2 regions of the Gordonia sp. Z-3 genome follow, and region 1 is predicted to be linked to the other one. Evidence: riboswitches for the same ligand, from Rfam matches in the RefSeq annotation. Region 1 holds a riboswitch; the other holds the start of a gene.
What was found. A riboswitch is a leader RNA that binds a small molecule or an ion and turns the genes downstream of it on or off. The one in region 1 is predicted to bind thiamine pyrophosphate.
Positions count from the first base shown of each region.

Region 2: another riboswitch for thiamine pyrophosphate. It lies ahead of thiC (phosphomethylpyrimidine synthase ThiC); the one in region 1 lies ahead of thiO (glycine oxidase ThiO).

Region 1 is NZ_JAZARS010000024.1:19,210-28,927, forward strand. It holds gene VX037_RS21735 (transporter substrate-binding domain-containing protein) at 1-124, opposite strand, end outside; gene VX037_RS21740 (hypothetical protein) at 121-1,566, opposite strand; gene VX037_RS21745 (NUDIX hydrolase) at 1,990-2,472, shown strand; gene VX037_RS21750 (hypothetical protein) at 2,527-2,997, opposite strand; gene thiE (thiamine phosphate synthase) at 3,182-3,865, opposite strand; TPP riboswitch at 3,947-4,061, shown strand; gene thiO (glycine oxidase ThiO) at 4,059-5,168, shown strand; gene thiS (sulfur carrier protein ThiS) at 5,168-5,365, shown strand; gene VX037_RS21770 (thiazole synthase) at 5,370-6,188, shown strand; gene VX037_RS21775 (HNH endonuclease) at 6,503-7,750, opposite strand; gene VX037_RS21780 (oxygenase MpaB family protein) at 8,066-9,250, opposite strand; gene VX037_RS21785 (TetR/AcrR family transcriptional regulator) at 9,367-9,718, shown strand, end outside.
Region 2 is NZ_JAZARS010000011.1:148,356-158,073, reverse strand. It holds gene VX037_RS14740 (non-ribosomal peptide synthetase) at 1-2,168, opposite strand, end outside; gene VX037_RS14735 (salicylate synthase) at 2,165-3,535, opposite strand; gene VX037_RS14730 (hypothetical protein) at 3,662-3,892, shown strand; gene VX037_RS14725 ((2,3-dihydroxybenzoyl)adenylate synthase) at 3,885-5,561, shown strand; gene VX037_RS14720 (siderophore-interacting protein) at 5,584-6,339, opposite strand; gene VX037_RS14715 (GNAT family N-acetyltransferase) at 6,398-6,745, opposite strand; TPP riboswitch at 6,933-7,048, shown strand; gene thiC (phosphomethylpyrimidine synthase ThiC) at 7,040-8,716, shown strand; gene thiD (bifunctional hydroxymethylpyrimidine kinase/phosphomethylpyrimidine kinase) at 8,716-9,576, shown strand; gene VX037_RS14700 (HAD-IIA family hydrolase) at 9,690-9,718, shown strand, end outside.

The DNA of each region.
Region 1 (9,718 bases):
GTGGCGGCGATTCCGGTGCGGGGAACCGGGCGCAGCCGGTGGCGGCGGCACCCACCGCCAGGACCAGTACCGCCGACGTCGTCAGCTTCTTGATGCGTACCCGAACCTCGAACCGGTCGATCATCGGTACTCCCGGATACGCGGGATCAGTCCGATCACCACCGCGGCGCCGGCGAACAAGGTCAGTCCGAGGATGCCGGAGCCAGTGAAGCCGAGGACACGTTGGGCGGTGTTGATGTCGTCGCGGAAGGCCTGGCGGGTGGTGGTGATGCTGTCGACGAGCGCGCGGTCGAGGTCGCGGTAGGCCTGCGCGGTGGTGTTGCGCCCGTCGCCCATCGTCATCGTGCGGGCCTGTGCGAAGTCACCTGCCGACATCTGTGCGCGGACCTGCGCATCGAGTTCACGCCAGCGGTCGAGCACATAGTTGGCGTTGTAGATCTGCGCGTCGGTGACGACGCTGGAGTCACCGCGCTCGCGCTCCACCCGGTCGATCAGCCGCTCGATGGCGGCGGTGGTGTCGGTGAATGTGCGGTCCTGATCTTCTTGGTCACCGCGGCGCACCAATGACAGCGTCTCCGCCGACCGCGCCTGCTGGGTGAGAATGCGTGCCGAGGTGAGTTCGCGCAGTGGGGCCGCCCCGTCCACGCGCGCGTTGTTGGTGGCGGCCACCGACATCAAACCGGAGGTCAGCAGCCACACCGTCCCCACGACGACTGCGATCAAGGCCGACAACACACCGACGTTGAATCGACGTCGAGTGCGCCTGACCAGATAGCGGCTGGTGGCCAAGAGCCCGACGACCAAGGCGACCAACGCGATGTACACACCCCACGGTGGCTTCGTCAGCGCACTCTGCGGATCGGCGATTGCCATCGACCGACGCTGGTACAGGCGCTGGGCGGCCGGCAGGATCTTCTCCTGCATCATGTTCGACGCCTCGCCGAGGTACGCCGAGCCGACCGGGTTGCCGAGACGGTTGTTGGTCCGGGCGACTTCCACGAGGCCGCTGTATACCGGGATGCTGATGGCCAGGGTGTTGAGGTCCGAGTCGATCTCGCGAGAGGCGGCCGCGCTGGTGGCTCGCTCGACCTCTTCGGAGGACCCGGCCGCGATGATCAGCGACGACGACGCGGTGGCGAGCGCGTCGGCGTATCGCGTCCGCAACTCCGGCGATTCCAGGCCGCCGGAGATGAACGCCGAGTTGGCCGAGGCATCGGCGATCGACAGTGAACTGTAGAGAACCTGGGAGGCTTCGGCGAGCGGCTCGGTGCGATCGATCATCAGCCGAAGTGTCTGGGTGCGGTCTTCCAACGTTGTCGAGGCGTACAGACCGGTGGCCACACACGAGATCGCGAGCACCACAAGGATCAGGATGAGTTTTCCCGGACTGGTGACCGAGTAGTGGCGCAGCGTCGTCAGCGGCGACTGTGCCCGCTGGCGTGTCGAGGTGACGAGATTGCGGCGGTCGGAGAGCACCTGTCGGATCGGAGGCGCCGTGGGACTGGGCCGGATGGTCCGGCCCGCACGCGTGAGCGCGGTCCTCATGGGCGAGACGTCGCCGGTCACGTCAGGTTCCTTCCGAACTCTCCATATTTCCGGCGTCACTTTCCGATCGTGCCGGTCGCGCCGGCGTCGGGTTCACGGTCTCCACCTTGTCTGTCGCCGCGTGCAGTCCATATGTTTCGTCTCTCGGCAAGAGGCGAAACGCGATGTCCGGCGTTGCGTCGAAAGCTCGAGGACACGGTTCGGACATCTGCCTCAACCCTAGTCCTCGGGTGCGCGCCCGGCTCGACGTGCGGTGCCGTGTCCCCGCACTTCTCGGATTGCGGGCGGATCGGGTCGGCGGGGGAGTCGACCAGAGGCGGATCGGGTCGGCGGAGTGAATTCCACGTTCGCACTCTGGCCAGTACCGGCCGCCTCACATACGGTGGACGACGTCCGGGCCGCACGGTTGGAGAGTCGGGGCGACGACGAGCAGCAGGAGGCAGAGTGCGCGGAGACGGCGACGGTTGGGTGGTCGATCCGGACGGTTCGCGCTACTGGGGCCGCAATGGTGCGGCAGGACTGCTGCTGCGCGCGCCGCTGTCCGACGGGTCCACCGGGATCCTGCTCCAGCACCGGGCGGTGTGGTCGCACCAGGGCGGTACCTGGGGTTTGCCCGGAGGTGCCCGCGACTCTCATGAGAGTGCGATCGACACGGCGATCCGCGAGGCCGACGAGGAAGCCGGTATCGGGGACAGCGCGCTGCGGGTGGTTGCCGCGATCGTCACCCACCAGGCGCCCAGCGGGTGGACGTACACCACGGTGATCGCAGAGGTTGATCAACCGGTGGACACCGTGGCGAACTTCGAGTCCGCTGAGCTGCGCTGGGTGCGCGAGGACGACATCTCCGAGTTGCCGTTGCATCCGGGTTTCGAGAATGCTTGGCCGATGCTGCAGGAACGCATCAACGCTCTCGATCCGCGGAGCTGAGAATCGGGCCCAATTCTGCAGTCGGGCCCAGTTTTGGGATCGGGCCACCGCCGGTCACTGCGTCGGCCGGAGCCGGTTGGCCCCGGCGATGAGTGCGCGGACGTTGGCTTCGTCGGCGGTCTGGCCGGTGCCGTACGCCCAGCATCGGCGGTCGTCGTGTTCGCACAGCAGGAATGTGATGACGGTCCCGGCGACCTCGCGCTGATGGAGTCCGGCGATCTGGACCGGCGCCCCGATGTCGTGCAACATCGACGTCATTGCCCCGATCGGGCCGGCGGCGGTCGCCTGTAACGACATGATCTTGTCGGCGTGGGCGATGGTGGCCTGGCAGGTGACCAGGTCTTCTCGGTCCCGTCGGGTCGACCAGGTGCCCAGCCGGATCGCCCCGGTCGGGGCGTACTCGGCGAGGAAGCCTTCCCAGCTCAGGCCGGTCGCCTCCTCGCGCATGCCGCGTGGCAGCGACTGACCGAACCGAGCCGCGAACGGATCGGTGCGTGGATGTGTTGTGCGTCGGATGGTGTGCATGGAATTCGCCTGTCCGGTCGAGGAGCGACCGACGGGCAGATGCGCAACGACCCCGCAGCGGGGGGTCGGTCAGATTCAGACCCCGCTGCGGCGGGTTACGAGCGCGTTCTGCATGCACAACATGATGGCGACCACGATAGACCGCGCAGTTGCGACGCGGCAACTGCGTTGTCGGCGCAACGTCCTACAGCGCACCACGCAACTGCGTGGCGGCCGTGCGTGGATCGTCGGCGGCGGTGATCGCGCGGACCACCACTGCCCGGCGGGCTCCGGCATCGGTCACCGCAGTGAGCCGGTCGGCGTCGATGCCGCCGATGGCGAACCACGGCTTCTCGGTCGCGACCGCCGCTGCCTGACGGACGAGGCCCAGGCCGGGGGCGGACCGGCCGGGTTTGGTCGGCGTGGGCCAGCACGGCCCGACGCAGAAGTAGTCGACGTCGTCGTCGTCGACCGCTTCGCGTAACTGTGTTGCGTCGTGGGTGGAGATGCCGATCGCGATGTCGGCGCCGGCAATGTGGCGGGCCAGCTTGGCGGGCAGGTCGCCCTGTCCGACGTGCAGGACATCGGCGCGTGACAGTGCGGCGATGTCGGCGCGGTCGTTGACCGCGAGCATCGCGCCGTGCTGGTGGGCGATGGCGCGCATACGTGCCAGGATCTCGAGTTCCTCTCGGGCCTCGAGGGTGCCGAACTGCGCTTCGCCGGGCGAACCCTTGTCCCGTAACTGGACGATGTCGACACCGCCGGCGACTGCAGCGGACACGAAGTCGACGAGATCTCCGCGTTCCCGGCGGGCGTCGGTGCACAGGTAGAGGCGGGCGTCGGCGAGCCGCGCGGTCCGCGCGCTTCGGGTGTCGGTCACGGTGGCCACGCTAGCCGTGGGAGTCGAGACGACTGCGGCCCCGGGTCGCCACCGCCGTGCCAACGCCCAGAACGACGGCGGTAGCCTGGGGTGGAACGACACGGGAGCCCGGGGTGCGCCGGGCTGAGAGTGCGGATCGATCCTCCGCTGACCGTTTGACCTGATCCGGGTAATGCCGGCGAAGGAAGGATGATCGGACGTGATTGCTGACAATTCCGGCTCCGCCACCGGCCTGCTGGCGGTGATCGGTGGCGGTGTCATCGGCTTGACCTGTGCGTTGGCCGCTGCCGACGCCGGTTGGCGGGTTCGGGTGTTTGACGCCGGCGCCGAGCATCGGGCGGCATGGGTGGCGGCGGGCATGCTCGGGTCCCTGGGTGAAGGGCATCCCGGGGAGGACGAGCTGCTGGCATTGTCCACCGAGTCGGTGCGCCGCTGGCCGCAGTTGCTGTCCCGTCTGGGCGGCCACAGCGTTCTGGCAGCCGCCGACTCGCTGTTCGTCGCAGCGTCCTCCGCCGACGCCGAACATCTCGATACTCTCGCCGACTTCGTCTGGGCCCGCCGACCGCGCGCCCAGGACGACCTGCGCCGGGTGGGCCCGACTGAGATACGGCGACTCGAATCGGCCGTGAGCTCCCGGCTGCACAGCGGCTATCTGGCCATCGGTGAGGGCGCGGTGGACAACCGTCGATTGCTCGCCGCGTTGCGGGAGGCGCTTCTGGCGGCCGGTGGTGAGGTGATCGAGCGGCGGATCAGTGATCTCGCCGAGCTGGCCGACGCCGATGACATCCTCGTCGCCGCGGGATTGGGAACGTCCGCGCTGGTGCCGGAGGTGTCGTTGCATGCGGCCAAGGGAGAGATCCTTCGGCTCCGCCGGACCACGTGGTCGGTGCCACCGCCAACGCACGTGGTGCGAGCGCGGATGCACGGTCGGGCGGTGTATCTGGTCCCGCGGCAGGACGGCGTCGTTGTCGGCGCCACTCAGTACGAACCGTTCGACGAGACGGCCTTTGCCCCCGATGTCGGCGGCGTGACGGACCTGCTGTCCGACGCCGTCGACCTCATGCCCGGTCTGCGTACCTACGAGCTGGCCGAGGCCGGTGCCGGCATGCGTCCGTGTTCGGTCGACGGGCTCCCCATCATCCGTCGCATCGATGAGCGGGTGCTGGTTGCCACCGGTCACGGCCGCAACGGAATCCTGTTGGCGCCCTATACGGCTCATGTGGTCCTCGACGTACTCCGCGGCGCTGCAGGCCGGCGCACTGTCGGGGCCACGAACGCGAGCGACGCCATCAACCAAGGAGTGAACAGATGATGACGGTCACCGTCAACGGAGAGGATATGACCCTGCGGCCCGATGCCTCGGTGGCGGAACTGCTGAGGAGTATGGGTCTGCCGGACCGAGGTATCGCCGTCGCAGTCGACGGCGTGGTTGTTCCCCGGGGGAGCTGGAGCACGGCCCTGCATGCGGGTGCCGGTGTCGAAATCGTCACGGCGGTGCAGGGTGGGTAGCGCGATGCGGAATGATCCGACCACGGATACGAATGCCGAATCCGCGCTATACGGGAACGCGAAGGCCACTGACTGTCTGCGGATCGCGGACCGCGAGTTCGCTTCTCGGCTCATCATGGGCACCGGTGGGATCTCCAACCTGGCCGTTCTCGAGCGGGCACTGGTGGCGTCGGGCACCGAGCTGACCACCGTGGCCTTGCGGCGTGTGAGTCCGGACTCGCGTACCGGGATGATCGAGTTGCTGCGCCGCCTCGACATCGCGATCCTGCCCAACACTGCTGGTTGCCATACGACGGCCGAAGCAGTATTGACCGCACAGCTCGCCCGTGAGGCCGTCGAGACCCATTGGGTGAAACTCGAAGTGGTGTCCGATGAACGTACCCTGCTACCCGACCCGATCGAACTGATCGACGCGGCGAGGGCCTTGGTCGACGATGGCTTCGCCGTGTTGGCCTACACCAACGACGATCCGGTTCTTGCCGGGCGGCTGCAGGATCTCGGTGTCGCAGCCGTGATGCCACTCGGGTCACCGATCGGTACCGGATTGGGTATCGCGAATCCGCACAACATCGAGATGATCGTCGCAGATGCACAGGTGCCGGTGGTCCTCGACGCGGGTATCGGCACTGCGAGCGACGCCGCTCTCGCCATGGAAATCGGTTGCGATGCAGTCCTGCTCGCCTCCGCGGTCACGCGCGCTGATGACCCGGAGCGAATGGCCACGGCGATGAGGCACGCGGTGATCGCCGGGCGTCATGCCGCCGGCGCCGGCCGTATCCCGAAGCGCTTCTGGGCTCGGGCGTCCTCGCCGCAACGCGCCTGAATAATACCTCGCGATGTGACGATCATGGCGAAATACATTGGCGTGGAGCCGGTTTCGATACGCGGCGGGCTCGCAGGCTCGCTCGCCGCTACGCAACCAGCGGGTTGGGGCAAACTGCGGTTGGGCAGTGGGCCCGCATGCTGCTCGCCCGGCGTACGGTGTCGCGTATCGCGCACCACATGGGTTGCTGTGCAACCGATGTGGCCGTCGGGTACGCGACACCGTTGCGGCGCCGTTGGTTCACTCTATGGAGTTCTCAAGGGACGGTTGCGGTCCCGACCGGGGCCGGGTGCGTGGGAAGTGGTCAGCGTGGCTCAGGCGGCGGCGGGTAGGTTGTCGAGGTTCATCGTGCGTCGGTTGTAGGCCGGTATCGGCCGACGTGTCGGGTCAACAGCGGCGGGTGGGATGAGCCAGGGATGTCGGTCGTGACCCATGATCACCTCCCACCCGTTGTGGTGGATGTCGGCATGACACGACGGGCACAGCAAACATCCGTTGTCCAACACCGTGATTCCACCATCAGCCCAATGCACGAGGTGATGGCCTTGGCAGCGGGAGGCCGCCACACCGCATTTGATGCAACACTCGTCGCGTTTGTGCAACGCCTTACGGAGATGGGCTGGGAACAGGCGTTTGTCTTTACTCATCTCCATCGGCACCGCCTCACCGTCGACGATCGCGACCGTCGCGGTGGTGTCGCACGTCAACGTGCGCAGCATGGCTTCAGTGATCGACCCCAGGAACGGCAACTCGGCCAAATCAGGAGTATCAGCGGGCACCGACACCAGCAGTCGGTGACGCGGCGCGGACGCCACATCACCACTACGGGCAGCGATATCGAGTAATGCCTCCAACGCGTCGGCGTGGCGGCGCTCCGGGCCGCGGGCATCAGGCGACCCGTCGGGTTCGGGACGCGGTGCCGCCAACTCTTCCATCGCAGCCGAGAATTTTTCGCCGACCTCGGTGTTGAGGTCGGCGCGCACCTGCAGCCGTCCGTCACCATCGACATCGTGGGTGAGCGTGTTGAGGTTGCGGTCCTCGGATGCCGGTAGCCCACCGGTGTCGGCGGCGGCCTGGTTGCCCAGACGACGCGCACGTTTACCGATGTCGGCGGGGGTGGCGCCGGAAAAGAATTGGGCGAGAAGTTCGGTCACGATGTTTAGACGCGCCACATCGTCGAGCGGTTCCGCCGATCTTTTCCCGACATGATCGACCCCTTTACCCACCGCGTCGACATGCTCGGCGGAGATCGCCCCATCAGCGGCATGCGCGGCCAGGGTCGGCAGTTTCTCGCGTGCGGCGGCGATCCGGATCAGACGGGTCGCCACCGCCGGCGCGAGCCCCATCACGATCAACAACTCACTGAGTTTGCGGCCGTGATCGCGGGCCACACCCAGTCGATCCAGATGGCCGACCACCGTCGCAGCGTGATGGTCGATCAGATTACGCAGCACGACCAGAGCGGTCATCGCATCGAACGCGGCACGCCCCGACATATCGTCGCCCAAGTGCAGGTCACGAACAGAATCAGTGATGGTGGTGAGATCCCCCGAAGCTCCCATGACTCCACTATGGTCGAACACCAGTTCGACGTCAAGGAGTTTCTTAAAGATAGTGCAGAAGATTTTTGAGCGGGTGGGGTGGTTTCGATACGCGGCGGGCTCGCAGGCTCGCACGCCGCTACTCAACCAGCGGCATGGGCTCGCTCGTCGCTACTCGACATGCGACAGGGAGTGTTGCTGCGGGGCGGGGGTTTCGATACGCGGCAGGCTCGCTCGCCGCTACTCAACAAACGACGGGGGGCGGCGGTGCATGGGCAGCACGCCGCTACTCAACCAGTGGCGGGGGCGGCGGTGCATGGGTCGGCACGCCGCTGATCAACCAACGGGCTGGGGTGCGTTGTCCACCAGTTCGTGGGTGACGCCGTAGGCGGCGCGCATGCGAGTCATCTCGGCGTCTCGGACGCGGTAGCCCCGTTGCGAGATGCGTTGTGGACCACCGCCGATGCGCATTCGGATGTGACCGAATCCTGCCATCACGGGCGCGCCCGCGCGGATGACGTGCTTGAGTCGAGTGTCGGGGATCTGTAACGCATCGGCGTCGGAATCCCCCAGGAACACCCGCTGGAGCGCATGGACCAATCGGGTGGCCGCCGCGCGTCGGGCGGTGGTGGGGCCCGGCAGCGTATTGGCGATCTCTGGGATCAGGTAATCGTCGGTGAGTGCGACCACGAACTCGCGGTCGTGGTCGTCAGGTCCGGGCGAGGTGAGTCGGTAGAGTTCCTCGATCCGGATGTGATCGGACTCGTCGGCCGGATTCAGCTCTGGCTCCATGCCGATCACGTGTCCGACGTAGCGCCATAGGTGATAGACGGCATCGAGGTCGTCGTCGCTGAGCCGAACCCCGAGGCTGTGCATGGCCTCAAGCGCGATGTGGCCGAACTCGGCCATCGTGAACGCCATGTACGGCTGCGGGATCGGCACACCCCACGCCGGCTCGTCCCATTTCCCGGACCGGTACAGGCCGCGACGCACGTGCGCATGGATCATCCGAACCCGGACGGTGTAGGCGAAACCGCCGCCTTCACGACGCATCCCGCCCGGCGTCAGGATCTGACGCATCCACTCGCCGACCTCGACCGACCGGACGGCGGGCATCGACGCGTACCGGCCGGTCTGCACCAACGGCTTGCCTGCGATGCTGTTGCCGGCTCCGCGCAGCAACGACGCTGCGGCCAGTACCACCCCCAGCGCCGCGGTGTGCCGGATCAGTGCGTCGGCAGCGCGGTCGAGCCGGGTGTGATCGACCCAATCGGGCTCGTCGTCCAGGAATTCGAAGAGGTTCCGCAGCGAATCGGGGGCATCGTCGAGGGCGTCGATCCCGTGCTCGAGCGCAGTGCGCACCGCGTCGGTCGTCGACGATCCGGCGAAGTTGTCGTTCGCCACGGCGTCCGCGAGTGCATCGCCTTGCCACATCGCCGACACCCACCGTTCGCCCGCCGCGCCGTAGCGTGCGACGGCGAGGTCGGCGTTCACCAGTTCTCCGGGCGGGTGCAGTTCCACGGCTTCAGTGAAACACGAGGAATCCTCACTTACTATTCACTTTCATGGCCGGTGCCGCGCGACGCTCTCCACCGAGATCCCGACGTGCCCGTCCGCAGCAGAATCGCAGCGTTGAGATGCGCAGACGACTTCTCTCTGGCGCGGTGGAGCTTTTGGTCAGGCGGCCGGGCATCCGTCCCACCACGCAGCAACTCGCCGACCATGCTCACGTCAGTATCGGCACGGTCTACCGCTACTTCGCCGACATCGATGCACTCATCGAGGAGTTGCGTGCGGCCGCGATCCACGACATCACCACGTCGTTGGCCACCGGCGTTGGCCGCGCGATGGACGCGGAACCCATGACCGCGATGGTGACCATCGTCGAGACGTTGACCGCCGCGTTCGAGAAGCACGACCCGGTCCTGCGCGTGTCGTACTCGACCACCGAGGCGGAGTTCGGCGACGCATGGGCAGAGGTCGAAGAAC
Region 2 (9,718 bases), on a different contig from region 1:
GTGAACAGGATGTAGGCGATCGATTCCGGGTCGGGCAGCACGGCTTGCGTGAACGGCGCGCGATGAGTCCTGGCGTGGGCGAGGTCGATGCCGACGACCCCGTCGAGCATGTCGTCGAGCGCGCCGTCGGCGCCGAGGACCACCCGGATGTCGCCGGTGGACAGGATCGTCGCGCGGCGCGTGACCGGCTGGTCGTGACCGATCGGTACCCAGGTGGCCCCGGTCGCGAACACCCCGAGTGTGGCCACCACCTGGTCAGGCCCCTTCGGGATCTGCACGCCGACCGCGTCGCCGGGAAGCACCCCTGCATCGCGCAGGGCGCCGGCCACCGCGAGTGCCTGACCCGCCAGTTCGCCGTAGCTCAGCGTGCCGCCACGCCAGAACAGGGCGGCGCGGTCGGGTTCGGCGACGGCGCGGGTGAAGAATTCCTGGTGCAGCACTCGCCCACTGCTCGGTGCGGCGGTGTCGTTGACCCGTCGTCGCACCTCCCGCTGCGGGGCGGGCAGCGCGGGGACAGCTGTACCCAGCCAGCCGGAGTCCCCGTCGGTCAGCCGTTCGATGGCCGAGATATAGTGCGCGAACATCGCTTCCACCACGCCCGGCGGAAACGCCGCAGCGCGCACATCCCAGTTGAGCAGCAGGCCGCCGCGCACCTCGGTCACCTGTGCATCCAACGTCACCTGCGGGCCCTGCGACACGATCCAGGAGGGGTCGCCCAGGCGCGCCAGCACATCCTCGGAGAACAGCTCACCGAGGCCCAGCGCACTGGTGTAGACCACCGGCGCCAACACCTGTTCGCCGCGGGCACGCCCCAGGTCGCGCAGGACCTCCAACGCTCCGTAGCTGGCGTGTGACCCGTTGGCGTGCATTGTTTTCTGCATCGACCGGGCGAGATCGAGCACCGACCGGGTGTGCCTCACGTCGACATCGACGAGTACCGAGGAGCTGAAATCCCCGGACACCCTCTCGATCTCGGGATGCAACGGCTCGCGGTGGAAGAGCGGGACGTTGAGCAGGAAACGATCATCGCTGGACCATGCCCCGATGGTGGCGGCGAACACCGCGGCCAGCGCGATCGCGGGCGTCACGCCGCGCTGATGCGCGGAACCGAGCAAGGTCTCCTTGGTCGCGGCATCGATCCAATGGTGATGGCGCACCACACGGTTGGGTCGTTCGGGGTGGCTGTCGGTGGTGCCGGCAGACTCGCTCCAGGCGGGCAAGGCCGGTCCGGACGGCAGTTCGTCGAGGCGTTCCGCCCACCAGCGGCGATCCCGGTCGCGGTTCGGGTCGGGATGCTCGGCGCGATAGGTGAGGTAGTCGCGATAGGTGACCTCGGCCGCAGGCTGCGCCTGGCCGTCGTAGAGTGCGACGAGATCGGCGAGCAGCATCCGGTAGCTCATCGCATCCGCGGCGAGCATGTCGATGTCGAAGTGCAGGCGATGACGCGCGTCCGGCAACCGGGTCAGGGTCAGGTCGTACACCTGACCTGCGGCGACGTCGAGCATCTGGTGGCTCTTGGTGTCGCGCAGGACAGCCAGTTCGCGTTCGATCGCCGCTGGAGTTTCCGCGCGGAGATCGTTAGTTACCAACGAATCTCGGCCGACGTGGTCGAGTACCTGTTGGGTGCCGTCGGGCCGGAAGCGGGCACGCAGCATCGGGTGACGTTGAACGAGACGGTCGGCGGCGGCCCGCAGGCGCTCGACATCGATTCCGGCGCCGTCGAATTCGACGTAGAGGTGGGCGGCCACCCCGCCGAGGTCGGCTGCATCGGTGCGGCCGATCCAGTACGCATGCTGCATGGGGGCGAGGGGAAACGCGGCATCGTCCGAATCCGCGATACCCTCGACGCGATCCGGGGTTCCGTCGCCGGGGTTCGGGGTGCTCTCGGCGGGATTCGGGGTTGCGTCGGCGGTGGTGGCGCTGTCGGCGGGAGCCGCGGTGGCGTCGAGCATCCGGGCCCAGGCGTCCACACTCGGATCGGCGGCGAGTTGGGCGAAGTTCAGACGGTGTCCGCGTTTACGCCAGCCTCCGGCGATCTTCATCATCCGAATCGAGTCCAACCCGAGCGAGATGAGGTCGGCGTCGTCGGCGATCTCGTCACGCGGAATGCCCAGCGCGTCGGCGATGGCGTCCTTGACCTCGTCGCGTGCTCGCATGAATCCGCTCATCGGCCACCTTCCCCGCGTCGCACCACATACGGCGCGACGCTGCCGAGCTTCTCGCAGGTCTCTTCGAATTCGCGTGCCGGAGTGGACTGCCCGACGATCCCCGCACCCGCCTGCAGCCACGCGGCTTCGTCGGTGGCGAACACCGTGCGCAACGCCAGGGTGGCTTCGAGTTCACCGGCCGACGACGCGGTGATCACCGCACCGGAGTACAAGCCGCGAGACTCCGGCTCCAGTCGATAGATCGCCTCCAACGCAGGTGCTTTCGGGATTCCGGAAGCGGTGATGGATGGGAACAACACCGACAGCGCCTGCCAGGGATCGGCATTCGGGGCCAACTGCCCGGCCACCGTCGAGGCGAGATGTTGCACGCTGCCGCGCTCGCGCACCACCATGTACTCGCTGACCGCAGTGCTACCCGGGGTGGCGATCGAGGCGATCTCCTCGATACATGCGCGTACCGACATTGAGTGTTCCACAACCTCTTTCGGATCGGACAGCAGATCGGCGCGGGCAGCCGCGTCGTCGGCGTCACCGCGTCCGAATGCTCTCGTGCCGGCCAGCGGTTCGGTAACCACCCGTCGGTCGGCATCGACGGCAACCACCAACTCGGGGCTGAACCCGGCGCCCGACATCGCGCCGAGTCGGAACAGATAGGACCGGGCCGGATCGTTGGCCTCGCGCCCCCGGACGAAGGTGGCCGAGATGTCGATGTCGAACGGGATGTCGACACGCCGCGACAGGATGACCTTCTGGTAGTCGCCTCGGGCGATCTCGTCGACCGCGCGGGCGACCCGGCCGCGGTAGTCGTCCCGGTCATCGGACACATCGACGGGCATCACATCGACCGCCGCAGACTCGGGCGGCGCCGTTGCTCGCGCAGCGACCGCCAGCAGTCGTGCTGCGCGATCCGGGTCGGTGTCACCGGTGTCGATGTGGGCGGGATCGACGGTGTCGGGTTCGATGACCAGCTCCACCTCGGGCACGATCAGATGCGCCAGCTCCGCGTCTTCGGGAACCCGCTCGAGCAGACCATGACGGGGCGCACAGAAATCGAATCCCACCCACCCGTAGACACGCCACGTCGACGACTTGAGGCCGGCCAGCGCATCGGCGATGACACGGGCCGGGTCTCCCGACCACTCGGTCGTCGTTCGTGAGTGCCCGTCGACGACGTCGACCGTGCTGCGGGTGAGGATCAGCCGTGCACGCACACCGGCCGCGAACACCCAGCGACCTTCACGCTCGTACACCAGGTACTCGTCGAACTCCCCCGATGCGGCCCACGCGGCGCAGATCCGGGCCGCGGAGAGCGGCGGACGCAGGTCGTCGGCCACACCCCCGGCGGCCGCTTCAACGGTCAGCGACATGACCGAGTCCTCCTCGCACAAGCTCGTGATTCGTACAACCCCCGTTAGGTAAGGCTAAACGATGGAGGCGGACAACCGAAGCTCACATCGGTAAGCCTGGCCTTATCGGTGTGTTTGAATACCCCCATGAGTGCCCGGAAATCGTCGTGGCGGCGGCGTGTGAACATCCCGGTCGTGATCGCCGCCGCCGGCGTCGCCGCGGTGATCTCGGCGTTCGCGGTGGCCCTCGTCCTGATCGGACTGGTCATCGCCGACGATCGGAGCCCCGCACCGCAACCGCAGCCCAGCGTGATCGACATCGGCGCCGGAACCTCGGCCCTCTTGGGCTTCCACACGACGGCGGCAGCCCATGTCTGACGTCGGCACATCTGACACGACCTCGGTCGCCGATCTGCAGCTCGGCTTCCGCCCCCACCCCGATGCAATCGCCGCGCGCTATCGCGACGCAAGCATCTTTCCCGACCAGCCGTTGTGGCACCCACTCGAACGCGCCGCGGCCCGGCACCCGGATGCGCCCGCCGTCACCGATACCGCGACCACCGACCACCTCACCCTCAGCTATGCCGAGCTGTATGCCGCCGTGTTGCGCCGGGCGGCAGGCTTCGTGCAGGCCGGCCTGCGGCCGGGTCAGCGGGTGATCCTGCAGCAACACAACTCGGCGGCGTTCGTCATCACGCTGTTCGGGCTGCTGCGCGCCGGTGTGGCGCCGGTGATGACGCTGCCCGCGCATCGGGTCAGCGAGATCGCACACCTCGCCGCCGGTTCCGCTGCCGTCGCCTACATCACCGAGGACGACCGTCGCGGATACGACTACCGCGAATTGGCCGCGGATCTGCAGCGACGCGTCGGCACGGTGGCGACTGTGTTCGTCGACGGCGACCCCGGCGTGTATGCCGCACTGCCCGATGCCGACCCGGAGACCACCAGATTGCCGTCGGCCGAGGACACCGACCCGGACGCGCCGGCACTGTTCCTCATCTCCGGCGGCACCACCGGGCTGCCGAAACTCATCGCGCGGACCCACAATGACTACGCCTACAACGCGCGCCGCTCCGCCGAGGTGGCCGAACTCACTGCGGCCGACACGTATTTGGTGGCGCTGCCCGGTGCCCACAATTTCCCGCTGTGTTGTCCCGGGATGCTCGGGGTGATGACGGTTGGGGGGCACACCGTCGTCACCGACAACCCCAGCCCGGACAACACCTTCGACCTGATCGAGCGCTACCGGGTCACCGTGACCGCACTCGTCCCGGCGCTGGCCCAGGTGTGGTGCGCGGCCACCGAGTGGGAACCCGCCGACATCAGCAGTCTCCGACTGCTGCAGGTGGGTGGCGCCAAGCTGGCCGAACCCGACGCCGTCGCACTCGATGCCGCACTGGGCGACGTGGTCCAGCAGGTGTTCGGGATGGCCGAGGGACTCATCTGCTACACCCGCCTCGACGACCCCCGCGAGTTGGTGCACGCGGTGCAGGGTGCACCGATGTCGGAGTTCGACGAGGTGCGGGTGGTCGATGAGAACGGTGACGACGTGCCCGACGGCACCGACGGCGAACTGCTGGTACGCGGTCCGTACACGATCCGCGGCTACTACCGCGCCGACGAGCACAATGCACGCTCGTTCACCCCGGAGGGCTTCTACCGGTCCGGCGACCGGGTACGCCGACTGCCGTCGGGCCATCTGGCGGTGACCGGCCGGATCAAGGACACCATCGTGCGGGCCGGTGAGAACGTCGCTGCCGATGACGTCGAGGAGAATCTGCTCGCCCACGAGTCGATCCGTGCAGCCGCAGTCGTCGGCCTAGCCGACGAGTCGTTGGGTGAAAAGATCTGCGCCGCCGTGGTGCTGTCGCACGATCATCCGCGGGGACGCGAACTGACGCTCCCTGAGGTCCGCACGTTCCTCGCCGAACGTGGACTCGCGTCGTTCAAACTGCCCGACCGCCTGGTGGTGGTGCCCACCCTGCCGGTCACCGCGGTCGGGAAGATCGACAAGGCGGTGCTGGTCCGGTCGCTGCAGGAGCCGTGACCGGGCTCACGCCTCGGCGTCGTCAGGAAGCCGGACCGTTCTCCCGCCAGTAGGCCTGGGCCTTCACGTTGGCCTTGCCAAGCTTGTAGTCGTTCTTGAACAACCCGGACACCGCGCGTGTGGACTTCATGTCCAGGGCGACGAACCCGTGATGATCGGTGGCGTCGAACGCGGCATCGCGGACCGCATCGGTCAGCGCCGTGCCGTCACGCTTGATCCAGTTGATGGTGTCCTGGTCGCGCAGTCGCAGCGGAAGCGACGTGTCGGATTCGTGCACGTACTCGAACCAGATCGTCGCCGGCGCCGACGGGTTCGACGACGCGGAGATCGCGTCGAGCAGCGAGTTGATTGCCGGCAGCGCCGCGGTGTCGCCCGCGATCAGCCAGCCCTTGGGGGCCGGGTCGCCGATGGCGAACTTCGACCCCATGAAGGTCGACGAGATGGTGTCGCCGGGCCGGGCCGACTGCGCCCACCGGGTGGCTGCGCCGTCGTGGATGGCGAACTCGAGGGAGAACGAGTCGGTCGCCGGGTCCGGATCGACAAGGGTGTAGGCGCGCTGATGGAGCTTGCCGTGCTTGTTCTCGAACCAGATGCGCAGCCACATCGTCGGGTGGACCGGGCGGTCGGCGAGCAGGCCGCCACCGGTGAAGCCAAGCCGGATGTAGTCGTCGGTGACCGGTTCATTGCTGGTCACGGTGAGCTCGTAGTCGTCGGCACCCATGAGCTTGAGGACGGCGCCCTGCCACCCGCGCGACTTGGACTTGGTCTGTTCCGCCATGTGACACGGCCTTCCCTCGACAGCAACTTCCGTCAGGGTAGCCTAACTTAGGCTGCGCTCACGCCGGCGCCAGCGGCACGATCCCCGGATGGGAATCGAGGTACGACTTGGTGAACGAGCAGACCGGCCTCAGCCGAGCTCCTTGGTCACGCACATACGCGATGGCCCCGACCATCAGGCGGGTGCCGAGACCGTGGCCGGTGTATTCGTCGTAGAGCACGGTGTGCAGGATCGTGATTGTCGGTTTTCCCTCGCTGACCTCGGTGCTGTACCCGAGCACGCCGACGAGGTCGCCGGCCACCCACAGCTCGAACCTGTCGCGGTCGGGATTGTGGACCACCTGGGCGATCTGCTGCAGAATCGCCTGCGCAGACTGTGGTGGTCGATGCTGATGCTTCCTCTGCACAATCCCTCCTGAACGCGGCGGATCGCCGGCGGCGGGGCTCCCCTCCCGACACCGACGTAGGACCCTATGTGATCCCTGTCACAGGCTACCCTACGATGGCGTAGGTTGTCGGTCGCGGCCCCCGGCCCGCACCGAGCACCGCGACGTCGTAGGGTGGTGCTGATCCCGGCGGACGCCGCGATCGACAAATTGAACACGCGGGGGCTCCCACGATCACCGGGGGCTGAGATGGCGACGGGACGGTCGCCGACCGCCTGAACCTGTCCGGGTAATGCCGGCGTAGGAAGTCGCATCATGGGAACACGTGTATCCGAAACTGCCGTCTCGACTGTCACCCAGGGGCCGATCGAGGGAAGCAGCAAGCACTACCGCGAGATCGATCATCTCCGGGTTCCGGCGCGACGCATCCAGCTGACCAACGGCGAGCACCTCGACGTCTACGACACGTCCGGTCCATACACCGACGTGACCGCGACCATCGACGTGGAGCACGGATTGCCGCCGACTCGCGATGCGTGGCACCGACCCGAACCAGTGAACGGGGCGTCGACGCAGCTGGCGTGGGCACGCGCCGGCATCGTCACCGACGAGATGCGCTTCATCGCCGCACGTGAGGGTGTCGAGGTGGAACTCGTGCGTGCCGAGGTCGCCGCAGGACGTGCGGTGATCCCCGCCAATCACCGTCATCCCGAATCCGAACCGATGATCATCGGCAAGCGGTTCGCGGTGAAGGTCAACGCCAACATCGGAAATTCGGCAGTCACCAGTTCGATCGCCGAGGAGGTGGAGAAGATGGTGTGGGCCACCCGATGGGGCGCCGACACCATCATGGACCTGTCCACAGGTCGCGACATCCACATGACCCGCGAATGGATCATGCGCAACTCCCCGGTCCCGGTTGGCACGGTGCCGATCTATCAGGCGCTGGAGAAGGTCAACGGTGATCCCACCAAGCTGACGTGGGAGATCTACCGCGACACCGTGATCGAGCAGGCCGAGCAGGGCGTGGACTACATGACCGTGCACGCCGGGGTGTTGCTGCGGTATGTGCCGCTCGCGGCCCGGCGGGTCACCGGCATCGTCTCGCGCGGCGGATCCATCATGGCCGCCTGGTGTCTGGCGCATCACCAGGAGTCGTTCCTCTACACCCACTACGAGGAGCTTTGCGAGATCTTCGCCCGCTACGACATCACCTTCTCGCTGGGTGACGGTCTGCGGCCCGGCTCGATCGCCGACGCCAACGACGAGGCGCAGTTCGCCGAGCTCCGCACCCTTGGCGAACTCACCACGATCGCCAAATCGCATGGTGTGCAGGTGATGATCGAAGGACCGGGCCACGTACCGATGCACAAGATCGCCGAGAACGTGCGACTCGAAGAAGAGTTGTGCGAAGAGGCGCCGTTCTACACGCTCGGACCGTTGGCCACCGACATCGCACCTGCCTATGACCACATCACCTCGGCCATCGGCGCCGCGATGATCGCGCAGGCCGGCACCGCGATGCTGTGCTACGTGACGCCCAAAGAGCATCTGGGACTACCCAATCGCGATGACGTCAAGGTCGGTGTGATCACCTACAAGATCGCCGCTCACAGCGCCGACCTCGCCAAGGGGCATCCGGGCGCGCAGGCGCGTGACGACGCACTGTCCAAGGCGCGCTTCGAGTTCCGCTGGACCGACCAGTTCAACTTGGCCCTCGATCCGGATACCGCACGCGAATATCACGACGAGACGATGCCCGCCGAACCGGCCAAGACCGCGCACTTCTGCTCGATGTGCGGGCCGAAGTTCTGCTCGATGCGCATCTCGCAGGATGTGCGCGACTACGCCGAGCAGAACGGCCTGGTGACCGCCGAGGACATCGACCGCAAGATCGCCGAGGAGATGGCCGCCAAGTCGGCGGAGTTCGCCGAGCACGGCAACCGGGTCTATCTACCGTTGGAGGCCGCGGCCGGAGGCTCCCCCACCTGATGACCGATGACCTCCGATTACCCACGGCGCCACCCGGTGTGACGCCGCGACGGGTTCTCACCATCGCCGGTTCGGATTCGGGCGGCGGCGCCGGCATCCAGGCCGACATGCGCACCTTCGCGCTTCTCGGACTGCATGCCTGCGTCGCCGTGACAGCGGTGACGGTGCAGAACACGGTGGGCGTGCAGGATTTTGCGGAGATCGCGCCGGCGACGGTGGCCGCGCAGATGCACAGCGTGGTCACCGACATCGGCGTCGGGGCGGCCAAGACCGGGATGCTGGCCTCGGCACCGATCATCGAGGCCGTCGCCGCGGCATGCGGCGAGCTCGGCATCGGTCGCGATCGGCCCGTCCCGCTGGTCGTCGACCCGGTGTGTGCGTCGATGCACGGTGACCCCTTGTTGGCTGCCGAAGCCCTGGAGACGTTGCGCTCCACCTTGTTCCCCATCGCCACCGTGGTGACGCCGAACCTCGACGAGGTGCGGCTGATCACCGGCATCGACGTCGTCGACGCCGCGTCGCAACAGGACGCGGCCCGCGCCTTGCACGCGCTGGGGGCACAATGGGCGCTGGTCAAGGGCGGACACCTGCGCACGTCGGCCCAGAGCCCCGACCTGCTGTTCGACGGCGAGCACTTTCACGAGTTCGCCCATCCACGCATCGAGACCGGGCACGATCATGGCGCCGGGGACACCCTCGCGGCGGCCACCGCCGGTGCGCTCGCGCACGGTTATCCCGTGCCCGACGCGATCGACTTCGCCAAGCGGTGGGTGACCCGGGGACTCGAGGCCGCCTACCCGCTTGGGGCCGGGCACGGTCCGGTCAACCCGCTGTGGCGGGTGTCAGAGCGTCCCGACTGACCGCCGCGGCGAACGCGGCACCCACGACCGAAATGCACCCCAGCGAAACAGCCCAGGGGGCGCATTTCGAGGGTTCGACGCGGCCATTGCCGAGCCCGGCCATAATGCGGTACATGAGCTGGAACTATCTGATGGACATGGA